Regions from separate parts of the Pantoea sp. CFCC18179 genome, predicted to be linked through region 1. Evidence: predicted binding sites of a transcription regulator. Region 1 holds the regulator's gene; each other region holds the start of a gene.
The links. The regulator sigma-54, encoded in region 1, starts transcription at its own class of promoters, with help from an activator protein. The targets are predictions, from matches to a motif close to GTTGGCACANNTTTCGCTNT.
Positions count from the first base shown of each region.

Region 1 (7,946 bases):
GATTTATGCACGGTTATCCAAAACGTTTTGGAAACCCTCAGCAGAAAGTTCCAGTTTACACTGTACCGAATAATGTAAACCTAAAGCGTGGTAAAACGCTTTACCAATATTGACAGTAAATGTGGCTGAGATGCAGGCGAATTAGTCGCGTTTTTCAGAATGGTCTCGCTTATCAATGAACATCCTCGAAGACTACTAAATATTATAGTTAAGCGATGTGAAAGATTTTACGTGAGCAATATCACATTCAGTTAAGTATCTTCAGCGCGTTATTGTGGTGGTTATAATGCAATGGAACCGATTCCTTTTTATCGGAAGTGCTTGATGTAAATGGCTCTAATAGAGGAACGTTGATTGCTTTGGCAACAATTTACCCTGAAAGAGTTAGATGAATGAGGATAAATTTTAGCGGTCAATTACGGGTGTTTGATATTGTGACTCGAGTGATTGATTAATGCAGGGAACAGGTAAGAGATAATTGCATGAGTAAGAGTAAAGGGAAGCTGGGAAAACGCATTAAAGTGCTGATTGCAAAAGTTCTGTTGGCTTGGCTGGGCATCTGGTTAGCGGGCATTCTGCTGTTTGCATTTATTCCAGTGCCGTTCTCCGCCGTCATGGTCGAGCGGCAAATCGGTGCCTGGTTTACCGGCCAGTTTGATTATGTTGCACACTCAGATTGGGTTGGCATGGATGAAATCTCGCCGTGGATGGCGCTGGCGGTAATCGCATCTGAGGATCAAAAATTTCCCGAGCATTGGGGTTTTGATGTTGATGCCATTCAATCGGTGCTGGATAACGATGGCAATGAACGCATGCGCGGCGCATCGACCTTGTCACAGCAAACAGCAAAGAATCTCTTTTTGTGGGATGGACGGAGTTGGCTGCGCAAAGGGTTGGAGGCGGGCTTAACGGTTGGGATTGAAACGGTGTGGACCAAACGCCGAATTCTGACGGTTTATCTCAATATTGCAGAATTTGGTAACGGCGTATTCGGCGTGGAAGAGGCGTCGCAGCGTTATTTCAAGAAACCCGCCAGCCAGCTGACTATGTCTGAAGCCGCGCTGTTGGCTGCGGTACTACCCAACCCCATTCGCTTCCGCGCAGATGCACCTTCTGGCTATATTCGTCAGCGGCAGCAGTGGATTATGCGCCAGATGCGGCAGTTGGGCGGGGAAGGTTTCTTGAATCGCTACAAGCTGCACTAAAACGTTTAGTCTTCGTCGAAACCCGCTTCAAACAGTTCGATGACCGCCGCCAGTGCCTGCTCTTCTTGTGGGCCGCTGGCTTCAATTTCGATATGGCCGCCTTTGGCTGAATCAAGCATTAGCAGCGCAATTACGCTGCTGGCTTCTGCTTCGGTGCCCGATTCGTTGCGCAGCAGCACTTCCGCATCAAAACTCTGCACCAGCTCAAACAGCTTCATTGCTGGGCGTGCATGCATGCCCAGTTTGTTACGAATTTCAACGGTTTGCTTCACGGTCATGATTTGCGCTTTTCCAAAGTACGATGACGAGATTGCACGTTTTTACCGCGTGAACGGAAATAATCTGCCAGTTGCTCGGCGATATACACTGAACGATGTTTGCCGCCGGTACAACCAATGGCAACCGTCAGGTAGCTGCGGTTGTTGGTTTCCAGCATCGGCAGCCACAATTCCAGATAGCTGCGCGTTTGATAGATGAAGTTATGCACTTCAGTATGGCGATCAAGGAAGGCCGCGACAGGGCGATCCAAGCCGGTCATTGGGCGCAGTTTCGGATCCCAGTGCGGATTCGGCAGGAAACGCACATCGAACACATAATCTGCATCGATCGGAATGCCGTGCTTGAAGCCAAAGGACTCAAATACCATGGTCAACTCACGCTCACGTTTGCCGAGCAAGCGTGTACGCAGCATTTCCGCCAATTCATGCACTGACATTTCAGAGGTATCGATGATCAGATCGGCGCGTGAACGCAGCGGCTCCAGCAGATCACTCTCTTCGTCGATGGCGCTTTCCAATGACAAGTTTTTGCTGGAAAGCGGATGCAGGCGGCGCGTGTCGCTGTAGCGGCGGATCAAAGTATTGCGATCGGCATCCAGGAACAGCAACTGGGGTGAAAAAGAATCCGGCAGATTATTCAGAGCGGTTTCAAAAATCTCCGGTGATTCCGGCATGTTGCGCACGTCAATGCTAACTGCCGCAGAGATATTGCGTTCGGTTAAGGTATTCGCCAGCTCCGGCAATAACACCACCGGTAAGTTATCGACACAGTAAAAGCCCATATCTTCAAGGGCACGCAGCGCGACTGATTTTCCCGAGCCTGACCGACCGCTAACGATCATCAGCACCATCACATTTCTCCCGTTTTAAACCGGCGAAAACGCCGGTAAAAGTGTTTGTCGCTTAAGAGTGTTCTTCCTGAGCTTCTGTGATAATGGCGTAGAGCTCTTCGTCGCTTTGTGCCGCGCGTAAACGGCGACAAACGGTTTTATCCGCCAGCCGTTTGGCGACCAGCGAAAGCGTGTGCAAGTGGGTTTTACACTGGTCCGCAGGCACCAGCAGGGCAAACAGCAGGTCAACCGGTTGATTATCGACCGCATCAAAAGCAATCGGCTGATCAAGGCTGATAAACACGCCTACGGCACGCAAAGTATCTTCCTCCAGCTTGCCATGGGGAATGGCGATGCCGTTGCCAATGCCGGTACTGCCCATCCGTTCGCGGGTCAGGATTGCTTCGAAAAGCGTCTGGTGCGGCAGATTGAGCTGCTTCGCTGCCAGCTCGCTGATAATTTCCAGCGCGCGTTTTTTACTCTGGCAGTGTACGCCGCTACGGGTACAGTCCAGTGAAAGGACCGAGCTCAATTCCAGTGTCAGATCGTTGTTCATCATCGTTTCACTTGCGAGTTCACTTAGCCGCGAGAATCAGGCAATTGATTTCATTGCCTTTAGCCCGCTGGCGCTTGCGCAGATGACAAAACGGGGCGGTACAATCCGCCCCATCTTTGCTCTAAGTGCCGAATCAGTCAGCACTCTGCAAGCGTGAAGGTTAGTGTTTTTTCAGTTTGTCTTTATGTTTGGTCAGCTGACGGGAAAGCTTATCGATTAACCCGTCGATGGCCGCGTACATGTCTTCCGCTTCCGATGTGGCGTGCAGCTCCCCGCCGTTGACGTGCAGTGTTGCATCTGCAATCTGCGTCACCTTCTCTACTTTTAGAACAATATAAACCTGATTGATACGATCAAAATAGTGTTCCAGTTTGGCAAATTTGGTATTTACAAATTCGCGTAGAGGTTCGGTAATCTCAACGTTAAGTCCGGTAAGGTTTAGCTGCATAGGTCTTCCTTCTTCGTTCGGTCAAACCAACTGTTTACGCTGATTTGATGGCGGTATCGATAAAGACTCGCGATATTTAGCAACCGTACGTCGCGCTACCATGATGCCCTGATCGGATAACATGGAGGTCAGTTTGCTGTCGCTCAAGGGTTTTGCGGGGTTTTCCGCGGAGATCAATTTTTTCACCAACGCACGAATCGCCGTGGACGAGGCTTCGCCGCCGCCTTCGGTGTTGACGTGACTGGAGAAAAAATACTTCAGCTCAAAGATGCCACGCGGGCTGTGCAAATACTTCTGCGTGGTCACGCGGGAAATCGTGGATTCATGCATATCAACAGCCTGGGCAATATCTGCCAGCACCATTGGACGCATGTACTCCTCGCCCTGCTCAAAAAACGCCTGCTGCTGTTCAACGATACAACGTGTCACTTTCAGCAGCGTGTCGTTACGGCTCTCCAGGCTCTTAATCAGCCACTTGGCTTCCTGTAAATTACTGCGGATATATTGATTGTCGCTGTCATTGCGACCCGCGCCGCCCATCGCCGCATATTGCTGATTGATTTTCAGACGCGGCATGCTGTCGGAATTGAGTTCAACCGTCCAGCGTTTATGGATTTTGCGCACCAGCACATCGGGAATCACATATTCCGGTTCGCTGGTGTTGATCGATTGGCCGGGACGCGGATCAAGCGACTGAATCAGCATCATCGCATCCTTAAGCACTTCTTCTTTCAGGCGTGTCACACGCATCAGGCTGCGGAAATCGTGGTTTGCCAGCAGATCGAGATGTTCGCTTACAATCAAGCGCGCTTCTGCCAACATCGGCGTGTCAGCGGCGTATTGCGAGAGTTGTACCAGCAGGCAATCACGTAAATCACGTGCACCGACGCCGACCGGATCGAAACGTTGCACGCGTTTCAGCACCGCTTCAACTTCATCCAGCGCCAGCTCTTCGTCACCAATACTGTCATAAATGTCTTGTAAGCTGACGGTGAGATAGCCGGTATCGTCGATAGCATCGACAATCGACGTGGCGATGGCGCGATCGGTGTCAGAAAACGGCGTTAACTCCACCTGCCACATCAGGTAATCCTGTAGCGATTGGGTGGTTTCGCCTTGATAAACCGGCAGTTCATCATCTTGATAATCGGTGCCGGTGCCTGAAGGGGTTCCCGCGGTGTAAATTTCATCCCAGGTGGCATCAAGTGGCAGCTCATCCGGCATGTCTTTCTGTTCAAGCGCTTCTCGCGTGTCTAACGAATCGCTTTCCTGTTCCTGAAATTCGCGCGCGTCGACTTCTTCATGCAGATCGGTTTGTTCAAGCAGCGGATTGCTTTCCAGCGCCAGTTGCAGTTCTTGCTGGAGTTCAAGCGTAGAAAGCTGCAACAAGCGAATTGCTTGCTGCAGCTGTGGAGTCATCGCCAGTTGTTGGCTGAGCCTGAGTTGCAAACCTTGCTTCATAATTCGATTAGAATTTCCTAAGCAAACGTAGGGTGTTACGACACCTTATCAGAGTCTGAACTCTTCGCCCAAATAAACACGCTTAACCTGCTCATCTACAAGAATTTCATCAGGCGTGCCATGGGCAATTAAATGGCCCTGGCTGACGATATAAGCGCGTTCACACACGGCGAGGGTTTCACGCACGTTATGGTCAGTAATCAGCACGCCAAGGCCGCTGTCACGCAAATGCTCGATGATTTTCTTGATATCGATAACCGAAATCGGGTCAACCCCGGCAAAAGGTTCATCCAGCAGGATAAATTTCGGATTGGCGGCCAGCGCGCGGGCGATTTCCACACGACGACGTTCACCACCTGACAGCGCTTGCCCCATGCTGTCGCGCAAATGCCCAATGTGGAACTCTTCCATCAGTTCGTTGGCGCGATCCTGACGCTGTTCTTCCGTCAGGTCATCACGAATCTGCAGAACCGCCATCAGGTTGTCGTAAACACTCAAGCGACGGAAAATTGACGCTTCCTGCGGCAGATAACCGATACCGCGACGTGCACGGGCATGCAGCGGCAGAATACTGATGTCTTCGTCATCAATCACGATGCGGCCGGCATCGCGCGGCACAATGCCCACAACCATGTAAAAGGTGGTGGTTTTACCGGCACCGTTTGGGCCAAGCAGGCCGACAATTTCGCCGGATTTCACCTGCAGGCTAACATCTTCCACCACGCGGCGGCCTTTGTAGGCTTTCGCCAGGTTTTCAGCGATCAGTGTGGCCATAGCAATCAATTACTCTTTTTAGGGCTCGCAGACGAACCGTTTTTATCCTGCAGCTGCGACGGTACCAGAACGGTGGTCACACGCTTGCTCTCACCCTGGCTGTAAGCCTGCATTTTCTGCTCTTTCACCAGGTAAGTGATGCGGTCGCCTTTGATGTTGCTGTCCAGCTGCTGAATGTAAGCGTTGCCGGTCAATTCAACAAAATCGTTGGCCAATTCGTAATGCAGTTTCGAAGCGTGACCCTGCACTGGTTTGCCGCTGTCCTGCATTTGATAGAAAGTGGCGGGATTACCGTAAGCATCCACGATGGTTTTTTTGCTGTCGCCACCTGGACGCGTGACCACCACTTTATCCGCGGTGATCTTGATAGAACCTTGAGTAACGATCACGTTGCCAGTGAAGGTCGCGACATTACCTTGCAGGTCCAATGCTTGATTAACGGAATCGATATTAACCGGTTTGTCTGAATCGCCGGTCAACGCCAGTGCAGGTAAACTCGTCGCCAGCAGCGTACTCACCAGCAATAACTTAAGGCTGTTTTTGTTCATTTTGGATTTCATAGGAAGTTTTGACCTTTTCAAGCAGCTCAGCATTCTTCGTCCGTAAGTTGCCGCGCATCTTCGTGCCAGTGGAATTAAAACTGCGGCCAAAAAGGGTGACTTGATCGTCAGACGTCACATCCTGGGTGACCAAATTAACCTGCGCGTTATCGGTAAGGATACGCTCAAGTTGTGAATCCTGAGTCAACGTATTAACGACAACATGACCATAAAGATAAAGCATGCGATCTTTCGTCAGCTTGGCTTTATCGGAGCGTACTGACCAGGTTGGCACTTTATTTTCGTCATAGGTGGTCATGACCGGATTATCAAACCAACTTACCTCATCGGCAGAAAAGTAGGTCACTTTATCCGAGATCAGTTTGTAGCCCAGCGCGCCCGTCGGGTTATATACCACCGTATTGGATTTTTCGCTGGTGTACGTCGGCTCTTGATCGTTGGTCGCCACCGGCGTTTTATTGTCATCCTGGTTGGTGAGATTCCAGCCGATCAGCACCAGGGCGATCAAGGCCAGAATCAGCGTCATCCAACGCCTGCTCTTACTCATATAGATTGCCCTTTGGCATCCTCAAATTTGTTCTGTGCCATCAAAATCAGATCGCACAATTCACGCACTGCGCCACGACCACCGGCAATACGCGTAACGTAATGCGCGCGCGGCAGCAAAATTGGGTGGGCATCGGCCACCGCCACACTCAAACCTGCTTGCGCCATTACCGGCCAGTCAATCAGATCATCGCCAATGTAGGCCACCTGATCGGCAGTGAGTGACAGTTTATCCAGGAGTTCACGCCAGGCCAAAAGCTTATCCGATTGCCCCTGGTAAAGATGCGTAATGCCGAGCGTCTTACAGCGATCTTCCAGCAGTTTTGCTTTGCGGCCGGTAATAATAGCCACTTCGACGCCGGAGGTCAGCAGGCATCGCACGCCATAACCATCGCGCACGTTAAACGCCTTAAGCTCTTCGCCGCTATTGCCCATATAAATCACGCCATCTGACATCACGCCATCGACGTCACAAATCAGCAGGCGAATTTGCGCGGCCCGCGCCATTACGGCTGCGCTTACCGGGCCGTAGCAGGTCTCGACCATCGCGGTTTCAGCACTCATTTTTTGTTCCCGTTCAAACTACGCCAGCGCGCAGCATGTCATGCATATGTACCACACCGAGCAGGCGATCGTCATCGGCGACCAGCAGGACGGTGATGTTTTTGTTTTGCATCAGATTCAGTGCATCAACTGCCAGCATATTCGGCCTTACGCGAATGCCGCCGCTGGTCATCACATCCTGAATGCTGGCCTTTTGGAAATCGATGCCCATATCGAACACGCGGCGTAAGTCACCATCGGTGAAGATGCCTTCGATTTTCATCAGGTCATCGACAATTACCGTCAAGCCGAGGTTTTTGCGGGTGATTTCCAACAGTGCATCGCGCATCGAAGCATCGCGGCTGACATGCGGAATTTCATCGCCGCTGTGCATGATATCGCTAACGTGCAGCAGCAGTTTGCGTCCCAACGCGCCGCCGGGATGCGACAAGGCAAAATCTTCCTGCGTAAAGCCGCGCGCTTCCAGCAACGCCACCGCAAGGGCATCGCCCATCACTAACGTCGCGGTGGTGCTGGTGGTGGGCGCAAGGCCAAGCGGACACGCTTCCTGCGGCACGTTTACGCAGAGATGCACGTCCGAGGCGCGGCTCATGGCGCTTTCCGGGCGGCCGGTAATGCAGATGAGCTGCACTTTCTGGCGCTTAAGCACGGGAATCAACGCCAGAATCTCACCGGATTCGCCACTGTTGGATATCGCAATGACCACGTCATTGGTGCTGACCAT
Region 1 is NZ_JBNBPM010000004.1:249,529-257,474, forward strand. It holds gene mtgA (monofunctional biosynthetic peptidoglycan transglycosylase) at 483-1,205, shown strand; gene npr (PTS phosphocarrier protein NPr) at 1,211-1,483, opposite strand; gene rapZ (RNase adapter RapZ) at 1,480-2,334, opposite strand; gene ptsN (PTS IIA-like nitrogen regulatory protein PtsN) at 2,387-2,869, opposite strand; gene hpf (ribosome hibernation promoting factor) at 3,030-3,317, opposite strand; gene rpoN (RNA polymerase factor sigma-54) at 3,339-4,778, opposite strand; gene lptB (LPS export ABC transporter ATP-binding protein) at 4,827-5,552, opposite strand; gene lptA (lipopolysaccharide ABC transporter substrate-binding protein LptA) at 5,558-6,112, opposite strand; gene lptC (LPS export ABC transporter periplasmic protein LptC) at 6,081-6,659, opposite strand; gene kdsC (3-deoxy-manno-octulosonate-8-phosphatase KdsC) at 6,656-7,222, opposite strand; gene kdsD (arabinose-5-phosphate isomerase KdsD) at 7,236-7,946, opposite strand, start outside.

Region 2 (7,946 bases), on a different contig from region 1:
ACCTGGATGCATTAGAAAAGGAAATCCGCCAGCGCGCGCCGCTGTTTGTCGGCCGTAGCGTCACGCAATTGCATTGGGGTGGCGGCACACCGACTTTCCTCAATCAGCAGCAGGTAAGCCGGCTGGTGGCGATTTTGCGCGATCATTTCACCCTTGCTGATGACATAGAAATGTCGATCGAAGTTGATCCACGTGAAATCGAACTGGAAATGATCGATCATTTGCGCGCCGAAGGTTTCAACCGTTTAAGTATGGGCGTGCAGGATTTCAACAAAGCGGTGCAAGAGCGCGTCAATCGTGTGCAGGATGAAGAAACCATCTTTGCTCTGGTGCAGCGTGCGCGTGATCAAGGCTTTGGATCGGTCAGTCTCGACCTGATTTATGGTCTGCCGCTGCAAACGCCGGAGAGCTTCGCTTTCACCTTACAGCGCGTGATTGCACTCAATCCCGATCGCCTTAGCGTCTTCAACTATGCGCACATGCCAACGTTGTTTGCCGCACAGCGCAAAATCAAAGATGACGAATTGCCAGGCGCGGCACAGAAGCTGCAAATCCTGCAACAAACCATCGCCACGTTAACCGGTGAAGGTTATCAGTTCATCGGCATGGATCACTTTGCACGCCCGGACGATGAACTGGCAGTCGCGCAGCGCGCCGGTGAATTGCATCGTAATTTCCAGGGTTACACCACGCAAGGCGACAGCGATCTGCTGGGATTAGGCGTGTCGGCTATTAGCATGTTGGGCGACAGCTACGCGCAAAATCACAAAGAGCTGAAAGATTATTACGCGCACGTTGAGCAACGCGGCAATGCGTTATGGCGCGGCCTGTCGCTCAATGACGATGACTGCCTGCGTCGCGATGTGATCAAGTCGCTGATCTGCAATTTCGCTCTGGATTTCGCTACAGTCGAAGCACAATGGCCGATTAATTTCGAAAACTACTTTGCTGAAGATTTAGCGTTGCTCGCGCCGCTGGTGGCGGATGGATTGGTGGAACAGCGTGGTCGCAGCTTGCACGTCACCGGCGTCGGGCGTTTGCTGATTCGTAACATCTGTATGTGCTTTGATGTCTACATGCGGCAAAAGATGCGCATGCAGCAATTTTCGCGGGTGATATAAGTAAAAAGGGAGCTTTCGCTCCCTTTTGTTTTATTCCATTCCCAGCTCTTTCAACTTGCGCGTCAGGGTATTACGTCCCCAGCCGAGCAAACGTGCGGCTTCCTGTTTGTGCCCTTGCGTATGGCGCAGCGCGGTGGTGAGCAAAGTGCGCTCCATCTCCGGCTGAGCTTCAGACAGCAAGTTTTGATGACCGGAACGCAACGCGCGATCGGCCCATTGCGCCAGCAACGTGGCCCAACTGTCTGGCAACGACTGCACCGGACTATCTGGCGTGCTGGACTCAAACAGTTCTGGCGGCAGATCCTGAATCAACACTTCCTGGCCCGCCGCCATTACGGTTAACCAGCGGCAGGTGTTTTCCAACTGACGCACGTTACCGGACCAATGCAGACGCGTCAGTGCGGTTTCGGTTTCAGGATGCAGGATCTTGGCTTCAACACCCAATTCACGCGCGGCCACTTGCAGGAAGTAACGCGCCAACCGTGGAATATCTTCACGACGTTCACGCAACGGCGGCAGATGAACGCGAATCACGTTGAGACGGTGGAACAAGTCCTCACGGAATTTGCCTTCCTGCACCCGTAACTCGAGATTCTGGTGCGTTGCCGCAATGATACGCACATCGACTTTCACTGGCGCATAGCCGCCGACGCGATAAAACTGGCCATCGGCCAATACGCGTAATAGACGGGTTTGCACGTCGAGTGGCATATCACCAATTTCATCAAGGAACAGCGTGCCACCGTCGGCCTGCTCAAAACGTCCCTGACGAATCTGGTTTGCCCCAGTGAACGCGCCTTTTTCGTGACCAAAAAGTTCCGATTCAATCAGGTCTTTGGGAATGGCGGCCATATTCAGCGCGATAAAGGGAGATTTCGCGCGTGGACTGTGACGATGCAACGCATGCGCCACTAACTCTTTACCCGTGCCAGATTCACCGTTGATCAGCACGCTAATGGAGGAGCGTGAAAGGCGACCAATGATGCGGAACACATCCTGCATCGCCGGCGCTTCGCCAATGATGTCGGTGGTTGGGCCGCTAACCGGCTGATTGCGCGGCTGCTGCTGTTCCTGATAATGGCTGATTGCACGCTCTACCAGCGCCACCGCTTCATCAATATCAAACGGTTTTGGCAGGTAATCGAACGCGCCTTGCTGATAAGCGCTGACCGCCGCATCCAGATCGGAGTGCGCCGTCATGATGATCACCGGCAGCATCGGATGGCGCTGTTTAATCTGCTTTAGTAGCGCAAGTCCATCCATGCCAGGCATACGAATGTCTGACAATAATACGTCTGGGGTTTTGCTTGCGAGCGCATCCAATACCTCGTTAGCGCTGTCAAAGGTTGCACAGCTCAAACCGGCTCCAGTGAGCGCCCGTTCAAGCACCCAGCGGATGGAGCTATCGTCATCGACGATCCAGACTATCCCTCGTTGCATAGAAACCTCACTGGCGAATAGGCAGGTAGACCGAGAATTCGGTGTGACCTGGCCAACTGTTAAATTCTATTTTTCCCGAATGCTGATCGATCAGGCTGCGGGCGATGGAGAGACCTAAACCGGTGCCACCTTCGCGTCCGCTCACCATCGGATAGAACAGCGTATCTTGTAGCTGGGCCGGAATCCCTGGGCCGTCATCTTCAATATCAATGCGAGCAACTAAACGATAACGCGTGCCGTGCAGCGTCAGCTGGAAGGCGGTACGCGTACGAATAACGATGGTGCCGCCTTCGTCACCCAATGCTTGCAGCGCATTACGCACCACATTTAACAGCACTTGTTCAATTTGGTCGGGATCGTGTGGCAGTTCCGGCAGGCTCGGATCGTAATCTCGCACCAGCGAAACATTATCTGGCAATTCCATCGACACCAGATTCACCACACGCTCGGCAACCTGATGAATACTTTGCGTCACATGCAAACCCGGTTGCTGCGGGCCTAACAGGCGATCAACCAGATTACGTAAGCGGTCGGCCTGCTCAATGATGATGCGCGTATATTCATGCAAAGAGGGATCGGGTAACGCGCGAGTAAGCAGTTGCGCGGCGCCACGTAACCCTCCCAGCGGGTTTTTAATTTCATGTGCCAGACCGCGCACTAAATCGCGCGCTGCCACTTGCTGAGCATGTTGAATTTGTTCCTGGCTAAGACGACGTTGATTATCCATCGGCGCCATTTCCAGCAGAATAAAACCATCCGGTAAACGCTGTGCCGTCAGCGACATAATATGCGCGCGACCATCCACCACTAACGTTACTTCGCTATCGGTAAAGCCCTGGCCAGCCCCGAGACTCTCGCTCATCACCTCAATATTCAGCGAAAAATAGCCGGTTAATTCCGGTAATGGCGTGCCGAACAATTTACGTGAGCTTTGCGCCAGTAATTGCTGCGCCGCCGGATTGGCGTAATGGATAACTAAATCGTTATCGACCAGCAAAATACTGTTGATAAGGGAGTTGAGAATCTGCCCCGCATCGGGCAGCGTGCCAGTTGCCATACAGCGTTCCTCTGCACTAATTTAGTGCATTATAGCCTGTCAGGACGGAAATCTGTGCTTCAAACCATGAATGCGCGGAGAAAAAAGCCCATCCGGAGATGGGCTAAAGTTTCCACGGCAATATAAAAATCTTTCAGGTTATTCACGCTGCGAAAATACAGCGTGAATAGAGGCTGAAATTTTTAAATTAAACGCTGTAGTACAGTTCGAACTCAACTGGGTGCGGAGTCATACGCACACGGTCAACTTCTGGCTTACGCAGTTCGATGTACGCGTCGATAGCGTCATCAGTGAACACGCCGCCGCGGGTCAGGAACTCGCGGTCTTCGTTCAGTGCGTTCAATGCTTCTTCCAGAGAACCTGCAACTTTTGGAATCTCAGCTTCTTCTTCCGGAGGCAGGTCATACAGGTTTTTGTCCATCGCATCGCCAGGATGGATCTTGTTGATAACACCATCAAGACCAGCCATCAGCAGCGCGGTGAATGCCAGATATGGGTTAGCCGCTGGATCTGGGAAGCGCGCTTCGATACGACGTGCTTTCGGGCTAGCAACCACTGGGATACGGATAGAAGCCGAACGGTTACGCGCAGAGTAAGCCAGCATAACAGGTGCTTCGTAGCCTGGGACCAGACGCTTGTATGAGTTAGTAGTTGGGTTCGCCAGGGCGTTGATCGCTTTAGCGTGCTTGATGATACCGCCGATGTAGAACAGAGCAGTTTCAGACAGGCCGCCGTACTTGTCGCCAGAGAACAGGTTCACGCCGCCTTTTGACAGGGACATGTGGCAGTGCATACCAGAACCGTTATCGCCAAACATTGGCTTAGGCATGAAGGTTGCAGTTTTGCCGTACGCGTGAGCAACGTTGTGCACCACGTATTTGTAGATCTGAATTTCGTCAGCTTTTTTGGTCATGGTGTTGAAGCGGGTAGCCACTTCGTTCTGACCAGCAGTGGCGACTTCGTGGTGATGCGCTTCAACCACCAGGCCCATTTGCTCCATGGTCAGACACATGGCTGAACGGATGTCCTGCGCTGAGTCAACCGGTGGCACTGGGAAGTATCCGCCTTTCAGACCTGGACGGTGACCTTTGTTGCCACCTTCGTACTCTTTACCGGTGTTCCATGCTGCTTCGATATCGTCGATAGCAACGTGTGAACCTGAAGTAGAGGAACCGAAACGGATGTCATCGAACAGGAAGAACTCTGGCTCTGGTCCAAACAGCACGGTATCCGCGATGCCGGAAGAACGCAGGAACTCTTCTGCACGTTTAGCGATAGAACGTGGGTCACGATCGTAGCCCTGCAGCGTGCCTGGCTCAAGGATGTCGCAACGGATGATCAGGGTCGAGTCTTCGAAGAACGGATCCATCACCGCAGTGGTTGCATCCGGCATCAGCACCATGTCTGATTCGTTAATGCCTTTCCAGCCACCAATTGATGAGCCGTCAAACATTTTGCCTTCTTCGAAGAAGTCAGCGTTAACCTGGTGAGCAGGGATAGTAACGTGCTGTTCTTTACCTTTAGTATCGGTAAAACGCAGGTCAACAAACTTAACTTCGTGCTCGTTCATCATCGAGAGAACGTGTTCAGCAGACATACTCAACTCTCCTGGAAATGGTCATTATCGTCATGGTGAGAGAACTTCGTTGCCGGGAATGCGCCATATTGACTGGCCACCCCTAACCAAAGATCTCGGCAAGCTCTTTCAACCGTTTTATAACTGTCGTTTTCGCTTAATATAGATAAAGCGAATTCTGTGCCAACTTTATGACAACGGTGAAAATGGCGCTACAATGCGCCCTTTCGTGAGTCGAAGGCTGCACCAGGATGGATTGCATGCATCATATCGGTGCACCTTAGGTGAAATTAAGCACCACTTTGGTGCAAATTGCCATCGCAGTGCAGATTAATGCACCGATAACGGTGCTAAAAACCAGCGCTACGAGAAACTTTCGGCGAAATCTGTGATCATGTTCAGTCTTCCGCTTAATCCGTGTACAATACCGCGTTATTTCTATAATGCCTGAGGCAAAGCTGTGATCGAAAATTTGCGTAACATCGCCATCATCGCGCACGTTGACCATGGTAAGACCACCCTGGTTGATAAGCTGCTACAACAGTCCGGTACTTTTGATGCTCGTACCGAAGCGACTGAGCGCGTAATGGACTCCAACGATTTGGAGAAAGAGCGTGGGATTACCATCCTCGCAAAAAACACCGCCATCAAATGGAACGACTATCGCATCAACATCGTTGATACCCCAGGACACGCCGACTTCGGTGGTGAAGTGGAACGCGTTATGTCCATGGTTGATTCGGTGCTGTTGGTTGTAGATGCGATGGATGGCCCTATGCCGCAAACCCGCTTCGTAACCAAGAAAGCTTTTGCTCATGGTTTGAAGCCGATTGTGGTTATCAACAAAGTTGACCGTCCGGGCGCGCGTCCTGATTGGGTTGTTGATCAGGTATTCGACCTGTTCGTTAACCTGGATGCGACTGACGAGCAGCTGGACTTCCCGATCATCTTCGCTTCGGCGTTAAATGGTATCGCGGGTCTGGAACACACCGACATGGCTGACGACATGACCCCGCTGTATCAGGCGATCGTCGACCACGTTTCTCCACCTCAGGTTGAAGTTGAAGCGCCACTGCAGATGCAGATCTCGCAGCTGGACTACAACAACTACCTGGGCGTAATCGGCATCGGCCGCATCAAGCGCGGTACCGTTAAGCCGAACCAGCAAGTCACTATCATTGATAGCGAAGGCAAAACCCGTAACGGTAAAGTCGGTAAAGTACTGGGCCACCTTGGTCTGGAACGTATCGAAAGCACCCTGGCGGAAGCGGGCGATATCATCGCTATCACCGGCCTGGGCGAGCTGAACATCTCTGACACCATCTGCGACACGCAGAATGTGGAAGCGCTGCCAGCCTTGAGCGTCGATGAACCAACCGTAACCATGTTCTTCAACGTCAACACCTCGCCGTTCTGCGGTAAAGAAGGTAAGTTCGTGACGTCGCGCCAGATTCTGGAGCGTTTGAACAAAGAACTGGTACACAATGTTGCACTGCGCGTTGAAGAAACTGAAGATTCAGATGCGTTCCGTGTTTCTGGTCGTGGTGAGCTGCACTTGTCAGTTCTGATCGAAAACATGCGTCGTGAAGGTTTCGAGCTGGCGGTATCCCGTCCGAAAGTAATCTTCCGCGAGTTCGAAGGCCGTAAACAAGAGCCATTCGAAAACGTTACCCTCGACATCGAAGAAACCCATCAGGGTTCTGTGATGCAAGCGATGGGTGAGCGTAAAGGCGATCTGAAAAACATGGATCCGGATGGCAAAGGCCGTGTACGTCTCGACTACATGATCCCAAGCCGTGGCCTGATCGGCTTCCGTAACGAATTCATGACCATGACTTCAGGTACTGGTCTGCTGTACTCCACCTTCAGCCACTACGACGACGTTCGTCCGGGCGAAGTGGGCCAGCGTCAGAACGGCGTACTGATCTCAAACGGCCAGGGTAAAGCGGTAGCGTTCGCCCTGTTCGGTCTGCAAGATCGCGGTAAGCTGTTCCTGGGTCACGGTGCAGAAGTTTATGAAGGCCAGATCATCGGTATTCATAGCCGTTCTAACGACCTGACTGTTAACTGCTTGACCGGTAAGAAACTGACCAACATGCGTGCGTCAGGTACTGATGAAGCCACCACTCTGGTTCCACCGCAGAAAATGACGTTGGAACAGGCTATCGAGTTCATCGATGATGACGAACTGGTAGAAGTGACTCCGTTGTCAGTACGTATTCGTAAACGTCACCTGACCGAGAACGATCGTAAACGTTCTTCTCGTGGCAGCAAAGACTAAGCGAAACAGTCTGATATTGAGCCCCGCATTGCGGGGCTTTTTTATGCCTGCAACCCGCTGCAACGCTCGCTTAGTGAACTTTGCCCTCGCTTCCAGATTGCCGATTTCCGCGCCGCTCACCCTGTTCAGCTATACTTTTTGTCGCTAGAGTGAATGATCCAGGGAACGTAAAGGAGAGGCGTCATGCTGTACATTTTTGATTTAGGCAATGTGATTGTTGATATCGATTTTAATCGTGTGCTCGGCGTCTGGAGTGATTTAGGGCGCGTGCCGCTGGCAACGCTGCAAAGTCGTTTCCGCATGGATGAGGCGTTCGAAAAACATGAACGTGGTGAAATTAGCGATCCCGAATTTGCTGCGCGCATTTGCGACCAACTCGACATCGCGCTGAGCTACCCGCAATTCACCGCAGGCTGGCAGGCGGTCTTTGTTGATGTGCGTCCTGAAACGCTTGCGATAATGAACCAGCTA
Region 2 is NZ_JBNBPM010000011.1:112,939-120,884, reverse strand. It holds gene hemN (oxygen-independent coproporphyrinogen III oxidase) at 1-1,121, shown strand, start outside; gene glnG (nitrogen regulation protein NR(I)) at 1,152-2,561, opposite strand; gene glnL (nitrogen regulation protein NR(II)) at 2,569-3,618, opposite strand; gene glnA (glutamate--ammonia ligase) at 3,806-5,215, opposite strand; gene typA (ribosome-dependent GTPase TypA) at 5,655-7,475, shown strand; gene yihX (glucose-1-phosphatase) at 7,659-7,946, shown strand, end outside.
Region 2: glnA (glutamate--ammonia ligase) is a predicted target of sigma-54. The motif match lies at 5,363-5,382, and genes of this name have one in related genera.

Region 3 (7,946 bases), on a different contig from region 1:
TCAACACCGCGGAGCAGTTCTTTGTCTATCTGCGCGATACGTTTGATGTGTTGTACGAAGAAGGGGAAACTGCACCGAAGATGATGTCGATTGGCATGCACTGCCGTTTGTTGGGGCGTCCGGGTAAATTCCGTGGGTTGCAGCGTTTTCTCGATCATATCCAGCAGCACGAGAATGTGTGGGTGTGTACTCGCCAGCAAATCGCCGATCACTGGATGAAAACCCATCCGGCACCGAGCGCGTAATCCCTGCTCCCGCGATTCTCTCCACCGAATCATTCCCTCTCCCACTTGTGGGAGAGGGCTAGGGTGAGGGGCAGCACGCACCCAACCCAACCTAACTCATCAAACTCACCTGCGCCGCCACAATCCGCCAGCCGCACGGCAAGCGCACCCACGTCTGCTGTTGACGTCCAATCTTCTCCACCCCTTCACGCGTAAACTCGGTGCTGCACACCGCATAATCATCGCCAAAGGTCGTAATCACCGTGTTACGCAACTCACGATCCAACCCTTTCGACGGACGCGCAGCGCGAAACGCGCGGATCTCATCAATGCCATACAAATTCTCTCCGGCACCCAAACGCACGGTGCGCTTGTCATGCCAAAATAATTCATCCAGTACCGCGACATCATTACTAATAAGCGCTTGCTCGTAGCGATAAAAGGCGGTAGTCACTTCGGCGAGAATCGCCGGGCGATCAATATGTTCAGGCGTCATGTTCATGCATCCATTAAGGTGATTTGTGGCAGCGTCAGCCCTTGCTGTTGCAGCGCCCACGCGGCGCGCAGTGCCAGATGTTCTTTAAACGGTGCGGCGATCAGCTGCAAGCCAATCGGCAAACCGTTAGCCGTTTGCAGCGGCACGGTGCACACCGGCAAGCCAAGGAAGGAAATTGGCTGGGTCAGCATGCCCATGCTGGCGCGCGTAGGCAAATCCTGGCCGTTGATATGAATGGTTTCCTGGCCGATGGTGGTCGCCGTGCACGGTGTGGCGGGGGCAATCAGCACATCAAAGTGCTCAAACAGCGGCAACACTTGCTGCTGGAAATGGCGGCGGAAGCGTTGCGCCTGCACGTACCACGCCGAAGGCAACATCGCGCCAGCTAATAACCGTTCGCGAGAATTCGGTTCAAATTGTTCCGGTTGGCTGCGTAGCAACGGCAAATAGTGATTGCCGCCTTCCGCCGCCGTCATGATAAACGCGGCCGAACGGGCGATTTCAGCATTCGGCATCGTCACTTCTTCAGACGCTTCCAGCGCTTTAGCCACCATCGCCACCGCCGCATGGGCTTCATCGCTACACCATGTCGAGAAGAAACCGCCCAACACCGCGCTGCGTATGCCTTGTGTGCCTTTACTCAACTCATGGCTCACCGGCGCAATGGGTTGTGCTGCCTGAAAAGCATCGCTGGCATCGGCACCTTGCAAGGTGTCATATACCAGGCTCAAATCCTCCACCGAGCGGGCAAACGGGCCGATGTGATCGAGGCTGGCGACAAACGGATGGCTGCCGCTGCGTGATAGACGGCCAAAGGTCGGTTTTAAACCAAAGATGCCGCACAACGAAGCGGGCACGCGGATCGAACCATTGGTGTCGGTGCCAAGGGAAAAATGCACCAAACCCGCCGCCACCGCCGCAGCTGAACCGCCAGACGATCCGCCCGCCACACGGCTCAAATCGCGTGGGTTGTGTGTGGCGCCGTAATGGGTATTTTCAGTGGTGAAGCCGTACGCGTAGGCATCCATATTCAGCATGCCGGAAAGCAATGCGCCGGACTGACGCAATTTGCTCACCGCCCACGCATCTTCGCGCGCCACGGCGCGTTCGCTGAATAAGCTGGCACCGGCCAGCGTGCTGTGCCCGGCGACATCAAACAGATTTTTCACCGCGTAAGGAATACCGGCCAGCGGCGGCAAGCTTTCACCGCGCTGGCGCTGCTGATCGATCTGTTCAGCTTCGCGCAGCATGCGTTGCCCGGTGACTTCGGTCCAGGCATTGATCGCCGGATTATGCTGCTCAATCGCCGTTAATGTGGATTGCGCGATATCGTGCGCGCTGATCTCGCCCTGGCTCAGCGCTTGCTGAAGTTGCGTAATGGATAATGACGACAGTTTCATGGCTGGAACACTCCCGCCACTTCCAGACGATCGTCGAGCGGCAGCGCCATCAGCGGCCCTGCCATCGCCGCAATGCGGTTGAACTGCGTCAGCAATTCGGCACGGCGCGAATCATCCAGTTCCAGCGCCAGAATCTGTTCCATTTGGGCGATGTAGGTGGCCCAATCGACGTGTTTATTCATTGTCACTCTCCATTAGAAACCGGCGGCGCTGCCGTTGCTGCGCGGATCAAATGCGCCTTCCAGCATGCCGTTGTTGTGTCTGACGATTGCCCCCGCATGGCCGACCACTTCGCTGAAATCAGGCAGCAGCTCAACCTCATGACCGAGCGCGCGCAGTTGCTGCACGGTTTCCGGCGCAATACGGGCTTCGAGTTTGAGCGAGTCAGAGGATTGTCCCCACGTGCGACCAAGCAACCAACGCGGCGCGCTCACCGCTTGTTGCAGCGACATGCCTTGAATCACGTGACGGGTGAAAATCGCCGCCTGGGTTTGCGGCTGGCCGTCGCCGCCCATCGATCCATATACCATGGTGCGCCCATCTTTCAGGCGTGCAGCGGCGGGATTGAGCGTATGGAACGGTTGCTTGCCCGGTTGCAGCGTCAGTAAATGATCGGGTTGCAGGCTGAATGCCGCGCCACGGTTTTGCCAGGTAATCCCGGTGCCGGGCAGCACCACGCCGCTGCCGAATTCATGGTAGATGCTTTGGATGAACGACACCGCCAAACCGCTGCTGTCCATCACACCCATCCACACCGTATCGCCTGGCCCACGTCCAGTACCCCATGGCGCGGCTTGTTGATCGTCGATTTTTGCCGCCAGCGAACCGAGGTGATCGGCATCCAACAGGCTTTGCACGTCAATATCAATATGGCGCGGATCGGTGATGTGTTTATCGCGCAGTGCGAAGGCTTTTTTGGTGGCTTCGACGATGCGGTGCACGGTTTGCGCTTCATCGGCGGCGGCCATATTCAGGCGGTCGGTAATGCCGAGGATCGCCAATGACACCAAACCTTGCGTCGGCGGCGTCATGTTCCAGATATCGCCCTCACTGTGCGCCAGATGCAGCGGCGTGCAGCGGCGTGCACGCTGGTTCTGCAAATCTTCCAGCGTGATCGGCATACCCAGCGCGGTCATTTCACGCGCTAAATGGTGCGCCAGTTCTCCGCGATAGAAACTCTCTAAACCTTGATCGCACAACAGGCTCAGCGTATTCGCCAGCGCCGGTTGGGTGAAACGGCTGCCCGCTGCGGGCACATTGCCATCCGGCAAATAAGTGGCGGCAAAGCCAGGCTGATGCTGCAACTCGTGCTGCTTGGCGGCAGTGGCGGCGGCTTGCGAGGCGGTGACCGGAATGCCGTCGGCGGCATAGCGAATCGCATCCCGCAGCAGACGCGCCAGCGGCAACGGTGCGGCACCGAGTTCCTGCGCCAGCGTTAGCGCTTCCTGCCAACCGCTGACGGTGCCCGCCACGGTTAACGCGGCTTTAGGACCGCGATGCGGAATATGTGTTTCGCCGTGATAGAAATCGAGGTGCGCCAGCGAACCGGCGGCACCACTGGCATCAATGGCAATCGGATCGCCATTGGGTGGCACCACCAACCAAAAGCCGTCGCCGCCTAAACCGTTCATGTGCGGATAAACCACGGCGATGGTAGCTGCGGCGGCTACCATGGCTTCAATCGCATTGCCGCCTTCGCGTAACACCGCTAAAGCGCTTTCACTGGCAAGATGATGCGGCGCGACGGCCATGCCTAATGGCGCCATATTGCTCTGTATCATAGGGAACTCTTTTTCTGGGTACGTGGTTGAGTGAAAGCAAGAGCTGTTCCAGTTTTGGTCGGACATCAATCTGGATCGATTTATGCTAGCTTGTGGTGAAACGAAAGTTACAGGACCGATGATGAAACAACTTGATGAACGCCTTCGTAGTCACTATCCGCAGCTATCGCCGCAGGAGCAGCGTATTGCCGACTTCGTGTTTGACCATTTTGATGACCTGATCAGCTACAACAGCGCCGAGTTAGCGCGGCTGAGCGGTGTCTCGAAGGCCACGGTCAGCCGGTTGTTTAAGCGCCTCGGTTACGAGAAATACAAAGACATGCGCGATGAACTGCGCGTGCTGCGCCAAAGCGGTATGCCGCTCACCGATAACCGTGATGCAGTGCAAGGTAACACCTTGTTATCGCGCCACTATAAGCAAGAAATGGCGAACTTAACGCAATGGGTAAACAGCATCGATCCGCAGCAATTTGGTGAAGTGATTACGGCGATTGGCACGGCAAAGCGGGTATTTATTATCGGCATGCGCAACGCCTATCCGGTGGCGCTGCACCTGCGCCAACAGCTGATGCAGGCGCGTGCGCAGGTGCATGTGCTGCCGCAGCCAGGCCAGACACTGGGTGAAGAGCTGGTGGATATCACGCCCGAAGATATTGTGGTGGTAATGGCGTTTCGCCGTCGTCCACGCATCATCCGTCCGCTGATGCAGCAACTGCAACACAGCAACATTCCGGTGCTGGCGCTATGCGAGCCGCAGGCGCAGGGCATCATCACCTTAGCGCGCTGGCAGCTGTGCGCGCCGCTGGACAGCGTTTCCGCTTTTGATAGCTATGCGTCGGCCATGAGTTTGGTTAACTTGCTGGCCAACGCTTTACTGCATGAAATGTTGTCGCAGGGCCGTCAGCGCATCCATCAAATCGCCGATCTTTATCAACATCTCGATGAGCTGGAACACCGCTAACGGGCGCCATTATGGTGCATTGCACCGTTATTGATCGTTAACTGCAACGGGCGCAATGCCCGTTTTTTCTGCCTGAAACCTCATAAATCATCGTTTTTCACCCTTTCTCTCCTCGCTACAGCGGTTGGCACATTAGTTGCAAATCGATTCATCAAGAATCTTTCGTTTCACGTTTAACTCACCGGGGTGCATAATGAAAAAAGTTTTATTGGCGGTAGCAGGCGCGGCATTGCTGATGGCGCAGGTTGGTAGCGCGATGGCCGATCAGTTGCAGGATATCCAGAAACGCGGCGTGATCCGGGTTGCTGTGCCACAAGACTTCCCACCGTTTGGTTCAGTGGGCACCGATTTGCAGCCGCAGGGCTACGACATCGACATGGCGAAGTACCTGGCAAAACAGATGAAACTGAAGTTGCAGCTGGTGCCGGTTTCCAGTGCTAACCGCGTGCCATATCTGCAAACCGATAAAGTCGATCTGGTGATCTCCAGCATGGGCAAAAATGCTGAACGCGAGAAAGTGATCGACTTCAGCCAGGCTTACGCGCCGTTCTTCCTTGGCGTATTTGGTCCGAAAGGTGAAACGCTGAAAGATGCTGCCGCGTTGAGCGGTAAATCCATCGGCGTAACGCGCGGTGCAGTAGAAGACATGGTGTTGAGCGATATCGCACCGAAAGATGCGCAGGTGAAACGTTATGAAGATAACAACACCACGCTGTCAGCCTATCTGTCAGGACAAGTGCAATATGTCGCCACCGGCAACTTAGTGGTGGCCGCGATTGCGCGCCAGAACGCGGAAAAAGCGCCGGTTGCCCAGTTTATGCTGAAAGATTCACCGTGCTACATCGGCTTGAAAAAAGATGAACCAGCGCTGAAAGACAAAGTGAATGCGTTGATTGAGCAAGGCATCAAAGATGGCACGCTGAACAAGCTGTCGGAAGAGTGGTTGAAAGCGCCACTGCCAGCTAACCTCGGCGCATAACATCATGATTGGGCAACTAAACTTTGCAGATCTCTGGCCGCATTGGCCAGAGTTGCTAGCCGGGTTGTGGGTGACGATTCAGATCACTGTGCTCGCCACGGTGGGCGGCGTCAGCCTGGGCATTCTCGGCGCGGCGCTGCGCAGCGGCAAACCCAGCTGGGCCAGTCGCATTTGGGGCGTCTACGTCGAGCTGATCCGTAACACGCCGTTTGTGGTGCAGCTGTTTTTCATCGTCTTTGGTTTGCCCAATCTTGGTCTGAAACTGACGGCGGGCGAAGCTGCGCTGCTGGCGATGTTGATTAACCTTGGCGCGTACAGCACCGAAATTATTCGCGCCGGGATTCAGGTGACGCCGCGCGGCCAATGGGAAGCGGGGCGCGTGCTGGGATTGACCCGCGCGCAAACCTTTATCCGCGTGGTGCTGCCGCCGTCGCTGCAACGGATTTATCCGGCGCTGGTGAGCCAATGCATCATCGTGATGCTCGGCTCTTCGGTGGTGTCGCAGGTCTCGTACGAAGAGTTGACCTTCGCCGCCAACCTGATTCAGTCGCGTACCTTTTTGAGTTTTGAAGTCTATCTGGTGACCACGTTGATCTATCTGGCGTTGTCGATTGCCATGCGTCAGTTATTGCTGGCGTTGGGACGTAAATGGTTGGGAGCGCAACCGGCATGATGACGCAATTTACCGATTGGGACATCCTGCGCAACCTGCTGCTGGCAGCGCGCTGGACTATTTTACTGTCGCTGGTGGCGTTCTTTGGCGGAACGCTGGTGACCTTGCCGCTGCTGTTTATGCGCCTGCTGAAACGCAAATGGCCGATGCGCTTGGTGCGCGCTTACACCGAACTGTTTCAGGGCACGCCGCTGCTGATGCAGCTGTTCCTCGCCTTCTTCGGTGTCGGTTTATTCGGCATTGATGTCGCGCCCTGGACGGCGGCTTCGCTGGCCTTGACGCTCTACACCAGCGCGTTTTTGGTGGATATCTGGTACGGCAGCATTCGCGCCTTGCCCAAAGGCCAATGGGAAGCCTCGCGTTGCCTTGGTTTGAACTTTGGTCAAACGCTGTTTCGCGTGGTGGCACCGCAGGCGATTCGCATTGCTATCGCGCCAACCGTGGGCTTTGCCGTGCAGGTGATTAAAGGCACTGCGCTGGCATCGATTATCGGCTTCATCGAGCTGACCAAAGCCGGCACCATTTTGAATAACGTAACTTACGAGCCGTTCAAGGTGTTTGGCCTGGTGGCGCTCGGTTACTTCCTGATGTGTTATCCGCTGTCGCGTTACAGCCAGTACCTGGAGAAAAAATTCAATGCCGCTCATCACCATTAATCAGGTACAGAAGTACTACGGCGACAACCACGTTTTGAAAGGCGTCGATCTCGATGTCGATCACGGTGAAGTGATCTCGATTATCGGCCGCAGCGGATCGGGCAAAAGTACCTTGCTACGCTGCATGAACGGGCTGGAAGGCTATCAGGAAGGCAGCATCAAACTCGGCGGCATGACCATTACCGATCGCGAATCGCAAGCACGCGAAATCAGCCGCTCTGTTGGCATGGTGTTCCAGAACTTCAATCTGTTCCCGCACATGACGGCGCTGGAAAACGTGATGCTGGCACCGCGCCGCGTGCTAAAGAAAAGTGAAGCCGAATGCCGCGAACTGGCGACACAGATGCTGGAGAAAGTCGGCCTCGGCGAGCGCATCAATTACTATCCGGCCAATCTGTCTGGCGGGCAGCAGCAGCGCGTGGCGATTGCGCGTGCGCTGGCGATGCAGCCCAAAGTTTTACTCTGTGATGAGATCACCTCGGCGCTCGATCCTGAGCTGGTGGGCGAAGTGCTGAAAGTGCTGGAGCAGTTAGCCGCTGAAGGTATGACGCTGATTCTCGTTACTCATGAAATGAACTTCGCCCGCGACGTGGGCGATCGCGTGGTCTTTATGCATCAGGGGCGCGTGTGGGAGCAGGGCGACAGCAAAACGCTGTTCGCCAATCCGCAAACCGCCGAACTCAAGCAGTTCATCTCGACCGTGCGTCTGTAAACGAACAACAAGGAATACACCATGGATATCAGCCAGTTTTCGCAAATCAATCCGCCGCAGCGCC
Region 3 is NZ_JBNBPM010000021.1:15,798-23,743, reverse strand. It holds gene puuE (allantoinase PuuE) at 1-245, shown strand, start outside; gene hpxZ (oxalurate catabolism protein HpxZ) at 337-720, opposite strand; gene ACPUC7_RS23130 (AtzE family amidohydrolase) at 723-2,120, opposite strand; gene hpxX (oxalurate catabolism protein HpxX) at 2,117-2,302, opposite strand; gene ACPUC7_RS23120 (gamma-glutamyltransferase family protein) at 2,315-3,901, opposite strand; gene hpxU (MurR/RpiR family transcriptional regulator HpxU) at 4,023-4,862, shown strand; gene ACPUC7_RS23110 (transporter substrate-binding domain-containing protein) at 5,056-5,841, shown strand; gene ACPUC7_RS23105 (amino acid ABC transporter permease) at 5,846-6,514, shown strand; gene ACPUC7_RS23100 (amino acid ABC transporter permease) at 6,514-7,170, shown strand; gene ACPUC7_RS23095 (amino acid ABC transporter ATP-binding protein) at 7,151-7,882, shown strand; gene ACPUC7_RS23090 (pyridoxal-phosphate-dependent aminotransferase family protein) at 7,904-7,946, shown strand, end outside.
Region 3: ACPUC7_RS23120 (gamma-glutamyltransferase family protein) is a predicted target of sigma-54. The motif match lies at 3,935-3,954, and genes of this name have one in related genera.

Region 4 (7,946 bases), on a different contig from region 1:
CCACGCCAATCGGTGGCGCGCTCGGCATAGGTGAACTGATCCATAAAGTGACCGTTGAGTTCACGCGCCAGGCGTTCTGATTCGCTGTACAGCTGACAAGGATCGGCAACGAAATGGCATTCGCCGCCATAAAAACGAATCATCTCGATTTTGCGTTTCGCGGTGCTGGCAGGCATTACGGCGATAAACGGCAAACCTAACAATTGCGCAAAGTAAGCCTCTGAAACCGCCGTGCTGCCAGAAGACGCTTCAATGATCGGCGTGTTTTCATTGATCCAGCCATTCGCCAATCCATACAGAAACAGCGAACGCGCCAGGCGGTGCTTCAGGCTGCCGCTGGGATGGGTGCTTTCATCTTTGAGGTAAAAGTGAATGCCTGGAAAATCATCTAGCTTGAAGCGGATCAAATGGGTATCTGCCGAGCGCTGAAAGTCGGCGTTAATTTCATTAATAGCGTGGCGAACCCAGAGTGTTTGCATGTTGCGTTTCCGTAATCATTATTGGGCATATTCTAAGGCACTGGCAGGAAAAAGAGGTTGCTAAAACCGCGCTATAATGGCGAGATTAGAGAAAAATTTTCTCCTGGAGTGGCAAATGTTAGATAAAACTGACCGCACTTTGCTGGCGCTATTGCAGCAGGATTGTACGTTGTCGCTGCAAAACCTGGCCGATGCGGTCAATCTCACCACCACGCCGTGCTGGAAACGCCTGAAAAAACTGGAAGATGATGGCATTATTCGTGCGCGCGTGGCGCTGCTCGACGGCGAGAAGATCGGTTTATCGCTCACTGCCTTTATGTTTGTTAAAACGCAGCAGCACAGCAGCGAGTGGTTTAAGCAATTTGTCGCCGTGGTGCAACAAATGCCGGAAGTGATGGCGTTTTACCGTATGGCGGGTGAATACGATTATTTGCTGCGTATTCAGGTCGCAGACATGAAGAGCTACGACAGCTTTTATAAGCGCCTGGTGAACGGCGTACCGGGGCTGATGGATGTGACATCCAGTTTTGCCATGGAAGAGATTAAATATACCACCGCATTGCCGGTAGCGCCCTAAGGGCAAAGAAAGAGACACGCTTGTGCGATTATTCAGCCAGTTAAGTTGGTATTTTTTGCGCGAGTGGCGGCGATATCTGGGCGCCGTCAGCTTGCTGATCGTGATTGCTTTGCTGCAATTATTGCCGCCGCATGTGGTGGGCGTGATTGTTGATGGCGTAACGCAACATCGCCTCAGTACTGGCCAGATCTTCATGTGGATCGGCGTGATGTTGGTCACTGCGGTGATCGTCTATCTGCTGCGTTACGTTTGGCGCGTGCTGTTGTTTGGCGCCTCCTACCAATTAGCGGTCGAACTGCGCGAAGATTTCTATCGTCAACTCAGCCGCCAGCATCCCGCTTTTTATTTGCGTCATCGCACCGGCGATCTGATCGCGCGCGCCACCAACGATGTGGATCGCGTGGTATTCGCAGCCGGTGAAGGCGTGCTGACGCTGGTGGATTCGCTGGTGATGGGTTTGGTGGTGCTGATTGTAATGAGTACGCAAATCAGCTGGGAACTGACGTTATTGGCGCTGATCCCGATGCCAATTATGGCATTCGCCATCCAAAAAGACGGCGCGCGTCTGCATCAGCGATTCAAAGTGGCGCAGGCGGCGTTCTCCAGCCTCAACGATCAAACGCAAGAAAGCCTGACCAGTATTCGCATGATCAAAGCCTTTGGTCTGGAAGATCATCAATCGCAGCAGTTCGCTGGGATAGCGGCGGATACTGGCAAGAAAAACCTGCATGTGGCGCGCGTTGATGCGCGTTTCGATCCGATCATTTATATCGCCGTTGGCTTCTCCAATTTGCTGGCGATTGCCGGCGGCGGCTGGATGGTATGGGAAGGTAATTTGACGCTCGGCCAGCTCACCAGTTTCGTGATGTATCTCGGTTTAATGATTTGGCCGATGCTGGCGTTGGCATGGATGATCAACATCGTCGAGCGCGGTAGTGCGGCGTGGAGTCGTATCCGTGCGCTGCTGAACGAAGCCCCAGCGGTGGAAGATGGGCAAAAAATTCTGCCATCGGAACCTGGCGTATTGCAGGTGGCGATTCGCGAATTCCGTTATCCGGCCAGCTCCAGCGCGGTGCTTAGTCATGTCAATTTCCAACTGAAACCGGGGCAAATGCTCGGTTTGTGCGGACCCACTGGCTGCGGCAAGAGTACCTTGTTGAGCCTGATCCAACGTCATTTCGATATCGATCAGGGCGACATTCGCTACCACAACACGCCGTTGCCGCAGTTGCGACTCGATAGCTGGCGCAGCCGTTTGGCGGTGGTCAGCCAAACGCCATTCCTGTTCTCAGATACCATCGCCAATAATCTGGCATTAGGTCGGCCCAATGCAACGCAGGAAGAGTTGGAGCGCGTGGCGCAAATGGCCTGCGTGCACGACGATATTTTACGTTTGCCGCAAGGTTATGAAACCGAAGTGGGTGAGCGCGGCGTGATGTTATCCGGTGGACAAAAACAACGCATCGCGATTGCCCGTGCGCTGCTGCTGAACGCCGAAATCCTGATTCTGGATGATGCACTTTCAGCGGTAGACGGCCGCACCGAACATGACATTCTGCATAACCTGCGCATTTGGGGCAAAGGCCGCACTTTGATTATCAGCGCGCATCGCTTGTCGGCGCTAACCGAAGCCAGCGAAATTCTGGTGCTGCAACAAGGCGCGGTAGCGCAGCGTGGCGATCATGACACACTGGCGGCAAATGAAGGTTGGTATCGCGATATGTACCGTTATCAGCAATTGGAAGCGGCGTTGGATGAGGATGAAGTGGCAGAAGGAGCGATCCGTGGCTAAAGCAAAACCTTTGTGGCCAACGCTGAAACGCCTGCTGGCGTATGGCAAACCGTGGCGCAAATCGCTGTGGCTGGCGGTTGGCATGCTGTGGATCGCGGCGGCGGCAGAAGTCACCGGACCGGTGTTGGTGAGCTACTTCATTGATAATTTAGTGGCAAAACATCAAATGCCGTGGGGCATTGTGGCGGGATTGCTGGTGGGCTTTGTGCTGCTGCAATTATTAGCCGCCGGTTTGCACTATTTTCAGGCGTTGCTGTTTAACCGCGCCGCGATTGGCGTGGTGCAGCAATTGCGCGTCGATGTGATGAACGCCGCGCTGCGCCAACCGCTTAGCGCATTTGATACCCAGCCGGTGGGGCAAATTATCTCTCGTGTCACCAACGACACCGAAGTGATCAAAGATCTGTATGTCACCGTGGTCGCCACGGTTTTACGTGCTGCCGCGCTGATTGGTGCCATGCTAGTGGCGATGTTCTCGCTGGATTGGCGCATGGCGCTGGTGGCGATTGTGATCTTCCCGCTGGTGCTGACGGTGATGCTAATTTATCAGCGCTACAGTACGCCAATCGCGCGCCGCGTACGCAGTTATCTGGCGGACATCAACAACGGCTTTAACGAAGTGATCAACGGCATGAGCGTGATCCAGCAGTTCCGCCAGCAAGCGCGTTTCGGCGAACGCATGGGGGAAGCCAGCCGCTCGCATTATCTGGCACGCATGGAAACGTTGCGTCTTGATGGCTTCTTGCTGCGCCCTTTGTTGAGCCTGTTTTCAGCCATGATTCTGTGTGGCTTGCTGATGTTGTTCAGCTTTGCCACACCCGGGGTGTTTGAAGTCGGCGTGTTGTACGCGTTTATCACCTATTTGGGACGTCTCAACGAACCGCTAATTGAGCTCACCACCCAGCAATCAATGCTGCAACAAGCGGTGGTTTCCGGCGAACGTATCTTCGAGCTGATGGATGCTGACCAACAAGGTTACGGCGGCGATAGCCAACCGCTTAAATCCGGTAGCATCACACTGCGCGAGGTCAGTTTTGCCTATCGCGATGACCGTGATGTGTTGAGCAACATCAATCTTGATGTGCCGTCGCGCAATTTTGTCGCGCTGGTTGGGCATACTGGCAGCGGCAAAAGTACCTTAGCCAACTTGCTGATGGGCTATTACCCGGTGACGCGCGGTTCGATTGAACTCGATGGTCGACCGCTGCCGCAGCTTTCCCATGCGGCATTGCGTCAAAGCGTGGCGATGGTGCAGCAAGATCCGGTGGTGCTGGCCGATTCATTGCTGGCCAACGTGCGTTTAGGCCGTGATATCCCGGAAGAGCAAGTGTGGCAAGCGCTGGAAACGGTGCAACTGGCACCGCTGGCGCGCAGTATGTCGGAGGGCATTCATACGCGGCTGGGCGAGCAGGGCAATAATCTTTCGGTTGGGCAGAAGCAATTGCTGGCGCTGGCGCGCGTGTTGGTGTCATTGCCGCAGATTCTGATCCTCGACGAAGCCACCGCCAATATCGATTCCGGCACCGAGCAGGCGATCCAGCATGCGTTACGTGCGTTGCGTCAGCACAGTACCTTGGTGGTGATTGCACATCGGCTTTCCACCATCACTGAAGCCGATCAGATTTTGGTGCTGCATCGCGGCCAGGTTGTTGAACGCGGTACGCATGCTGAATTGCTGGCCGAGCAAGGTCGTTATTGGCAGATGTATCAATTGCAACAAGCGGGCGATGAACTCGCGGCGGGCATTCCCGTACACGCTGAAGGGTGAATTGCACCTTTTTTGCACAGTTTTCTCGGAATGTTCTGTATTGATGCACTTCTTTGAGGCTTAAAGCACCAAATTGGTGCGTTAATGCAACACCTTTTCTGTTCTCTCTCCCCAAATTGCGTCGCGCATCACATAACGAAGCGCGATGCAGCGCGCCTATGCTACTGACATTCCCCTTTTTTTATTTATGGCACAGCGTTTGCTTATATCTCTGCGTGTCCGCGAAGACTCACTCAATTTCTTATCTGGAGGGGAACGTATGAAGCTGGTTACCGTGGTAATCAAACCATTCAAGCTGGAGGACGTGCGTGAAGCCTTATCCTCTATTGGCATTCAGGGACTGACAGTTACCGAGGTGAAAGGTTTCGGTCGCCAGAAAGGTCACGCAGAGCTTTATCGCGGTGCCGAGTACAGCGTTAACTTCCTGCCAAAAGTAAAAATTGATATCGCTATTGCGGACGATCAACTTGACGAAGTGGTCGATGTCATCAGCAAAGCCGCTTATACCGGCAAAATTGGCGACGGTAAGATTTTCGTCGCAGAACTACAGCGCGTTATCCGTATTCGTACCGGCGAGACCGACGAAGCAGCACTGTAACTGGGGCTCTGAATTGTGATGGGATGGAAAGAAATGAATAAAGTAATGACGAAGTTGGGCCTTGCTAGCCTCGCGCTGTTACCGTCTCTGGCCATGGCGGCAGCTCCTGCCGTAGCGGATAAAGCCGATAACGCCTTTATGATGATCTGTACCGCGTTAGTACTGTTTATGTCGATTCCGGGAATTGCGCTGTTCTACGGCGGTTTGATTCGCGGTAAAAACGTGCTGTCAATGTTAACGCAGGTGGCGGTGACCTTCTCTCTGGTGTGCGTGCTGTGGGTGCTGTATGGCTACTCGCTGGCGTTCAGCGAAGGTAACTCCTTCTTCGGTAACTTCCAGTGGGCGATGTTGAAAAATATCGAACTGAAAGCCGTTATGGGCAGCTTCTACCAGTACATTCACGTGGCGTTCCAGGCTTCCTTCGCCTGTATCACCGTGGGTCTGATTGTTGGTGCTCTGGCTGAACGTATTCGCTTCTCTGCGGTGCTGATTTTCGTGGTGGTCTGGCTGACGCTGGCTTACCTGCCAATCGCACACATGGTTTGGGCTGGTGGCTTGCTGGCGCAAGACGGTGCGCTCGACTTCGCGGGTGGTACGGTTGTTCACATCAACGCCGCGGTTGCTGGCTTGGTCGGTGCTTACCTGGTGGGTAAACGTGCTGGTTTCGGCAAAGAAGCCTTCAAACCGCACAACCTGCCGATGGTGTTCCTCGGTACTGCGATTCTGTATGTAGGCTGGTTCGGCTTCAATGCCGGTTCTGCTTCATCGGCTAACGAAATCGCGGCGCTGGCGTTCCTCAACACCGTTGTTGCAACTGCGGGTGCGGTGCTGTCTTGGGTGTTTGGCGAGTGGGCGATGCGTGGCAAACCTTCTCTGCTCGGTGCTTGCTCGGGCTTCATCGCGGGTCTGGTGGCGATTACCCCAGCCTGTGGTTATGTCGGTGTCGGCGGCGCGCTGATTATCGGTCTGGCAGGTGGTTTGGCTGGTATCTGGGGCGTCACTACTCTGAAAAGATGGCTGCGTGTTGATGACCCATGTGACGTGTTCGGTGTACACGGCGTGTGTGGCATCCTCGGATGTATCCTGACTGGCGTGTTCGCTTCCTCTTCACTGGGCGGCGTGGGCTACGCAGAAGGCGTGACCATGGGCCATCAGGTTTGGGTACAGTTGTTCAGCGTGGGCGTCACCATCGTGTGGACCGCCGTTGTGGCCTTCATCGGCTTCAAACTGGCAGATATGATTGTTGGCCTGCGTGTTCCAGAAGATCAGGAACGTGAAGGTCTGGATGTGAACAGCCACGGCGAAAACGCTTACAACCAGTAAGAGCCGGGCTGAAGAAGAGCAGTGCGCTAAAACTATAAAAAGCAGAAGGGGCGATAATATCGCCCCTTTTTTTATGCGTCGCGTTGGCGCATCACACCTTCCTGCACCGTGGTCGCCACCAAGGTGCCATCCTGCGTATAAAACTCACCTCGAACGAAACCACGCGCGCCAGATGCTGAGGTGCTGACCACGCTATACAGCAACCATTCCGTCAAATCGAACGGGCGATGGAACCACATTGAGTGATCGATAGTGGCAACTTGCATATCCGGCTCCAGGAAGCCTTTGCCGTGTGGCTGAAGCGCAACCGGCAGGAAGTTGAGATCGGAAGCATATCCCAGCAGATATTGGTGGATGCGACGGTCATCTGGCAATGCGCCATTCGCACGAATCCAAACCTGACGTACCGGTTCATCGACACGCCCCTTTAGCGGATTGTGAATCTGCACCGGGCGGATATCCAACGGGCGTTCGGCGAGGAATTTCTCTTTCAGTTTGAGCGGCAAATGGGCGGCCAGCTTTTGCGCCAAATCCTGTTCTGACGGCAAATTATCCGGGCCTGGCACCTTCGGCATGGTGTTCTGATGTTCAAAACCACTTTCGGGCGCCTGGAATGACGCTGTCATGTAGAAGATCGGCTGGCCGTTCTGCACCGCGCTGACGCGGCGAGCGCTGAAGCTTTTGCCGTCACGCAGCGTTTCGACATCATAAATGATGGCTTTCTGGCTATCGCCCGGGCGCAGGAAATAGCTGTGGAATGAGTGGATGATGCGATCTTCTGGCACCGTTTGCTTTGCTGCGTACAGTGCTTGCCCCACTACTTGACCACCAAACACCTGTCGCAGGCCAAGATCTTCGCTTTGCCCGCGAAATAACCCTTCTTCCAGTTTTTCCAAATTTAATAAATTAAGCAGGTTGTGCAGTGCCTGGCTCATAGCGGATTCCTCAGTAATACCGATGGAGTGAGTTTGAAAGATCCGACCAGTTTCCGTCAATGATTTTGCCGTGATTTCAGCGAGCTGGCAGTGGCTTTAGGCATAAAGCCGATTTTTGTGCCAGAATTAAGGGCATTCAGCGGGTGAAAAGCTACGGAGTAAAATACCCGCCGACAATCATAGTGTTCATAAGGAGACGACATCGATGAAACTCTGGCAAGTTATTAGCGGTATTACCTTGGCCGCGGCGATCAGCGGTTGTGCCGATCACAGTAAACCGATTGCAACCCCGACGCTCGGTTCAACGGTGGTAGGGCAGCCGGATGCGATTAAGCAGCCTAACGTGAGTGGTTCGGTGTATATCCGTCAGCGTATTGCGCTGCCACCGGATGCCGTTTTGACCGTGACGCTGGCGGATGCCTCCCTGGCCGATGCGCCATCGAAAGTGCTGTCGCAGCGCGCGGTGCGCACCGA
Region 4 is NZ_JBNBPM010000005.1:289,783-297,728, reverse strand. It holds gene ACPUC7_RS12755 (PLP-dependent cysteine synthase family protein) at 1-479, opposite strand, end outside; gene ACPUC7_RS12750 (Lrp/AsnC family transcriptional regulator) at 595-1,056, shown strand; gene ACPUC7_RS12745 (SmdA family multidrug ABC transporter permease/ATP-binding protein) at 1,079-2,848, shown strand; gene ACPUC7_RS12740 (SmdB family multidrug efflux ABC transporter permease/ATP-binding protein) at 2,811-4,616, shown strand; gene glnK (P-II family nitrogen regulator) at 4,876-5,214, shown strand; gene amtB (ammonium transporter AmtB) at 5,248-6,537, shown strand; gene tesB (acyl-CoA thioesterase II) at 6,609-7,472, opposite strand; gene ACPUC7_RS12720 (YbaY family lipoprotein) at 7,678-7,946, shown strand, end outside.
Region 4: glnK (P-II family nitrogen regulator) is a predicted target of sigma-54. The motif match lies at 4,803-4,822, and genes of this name have one in related genera.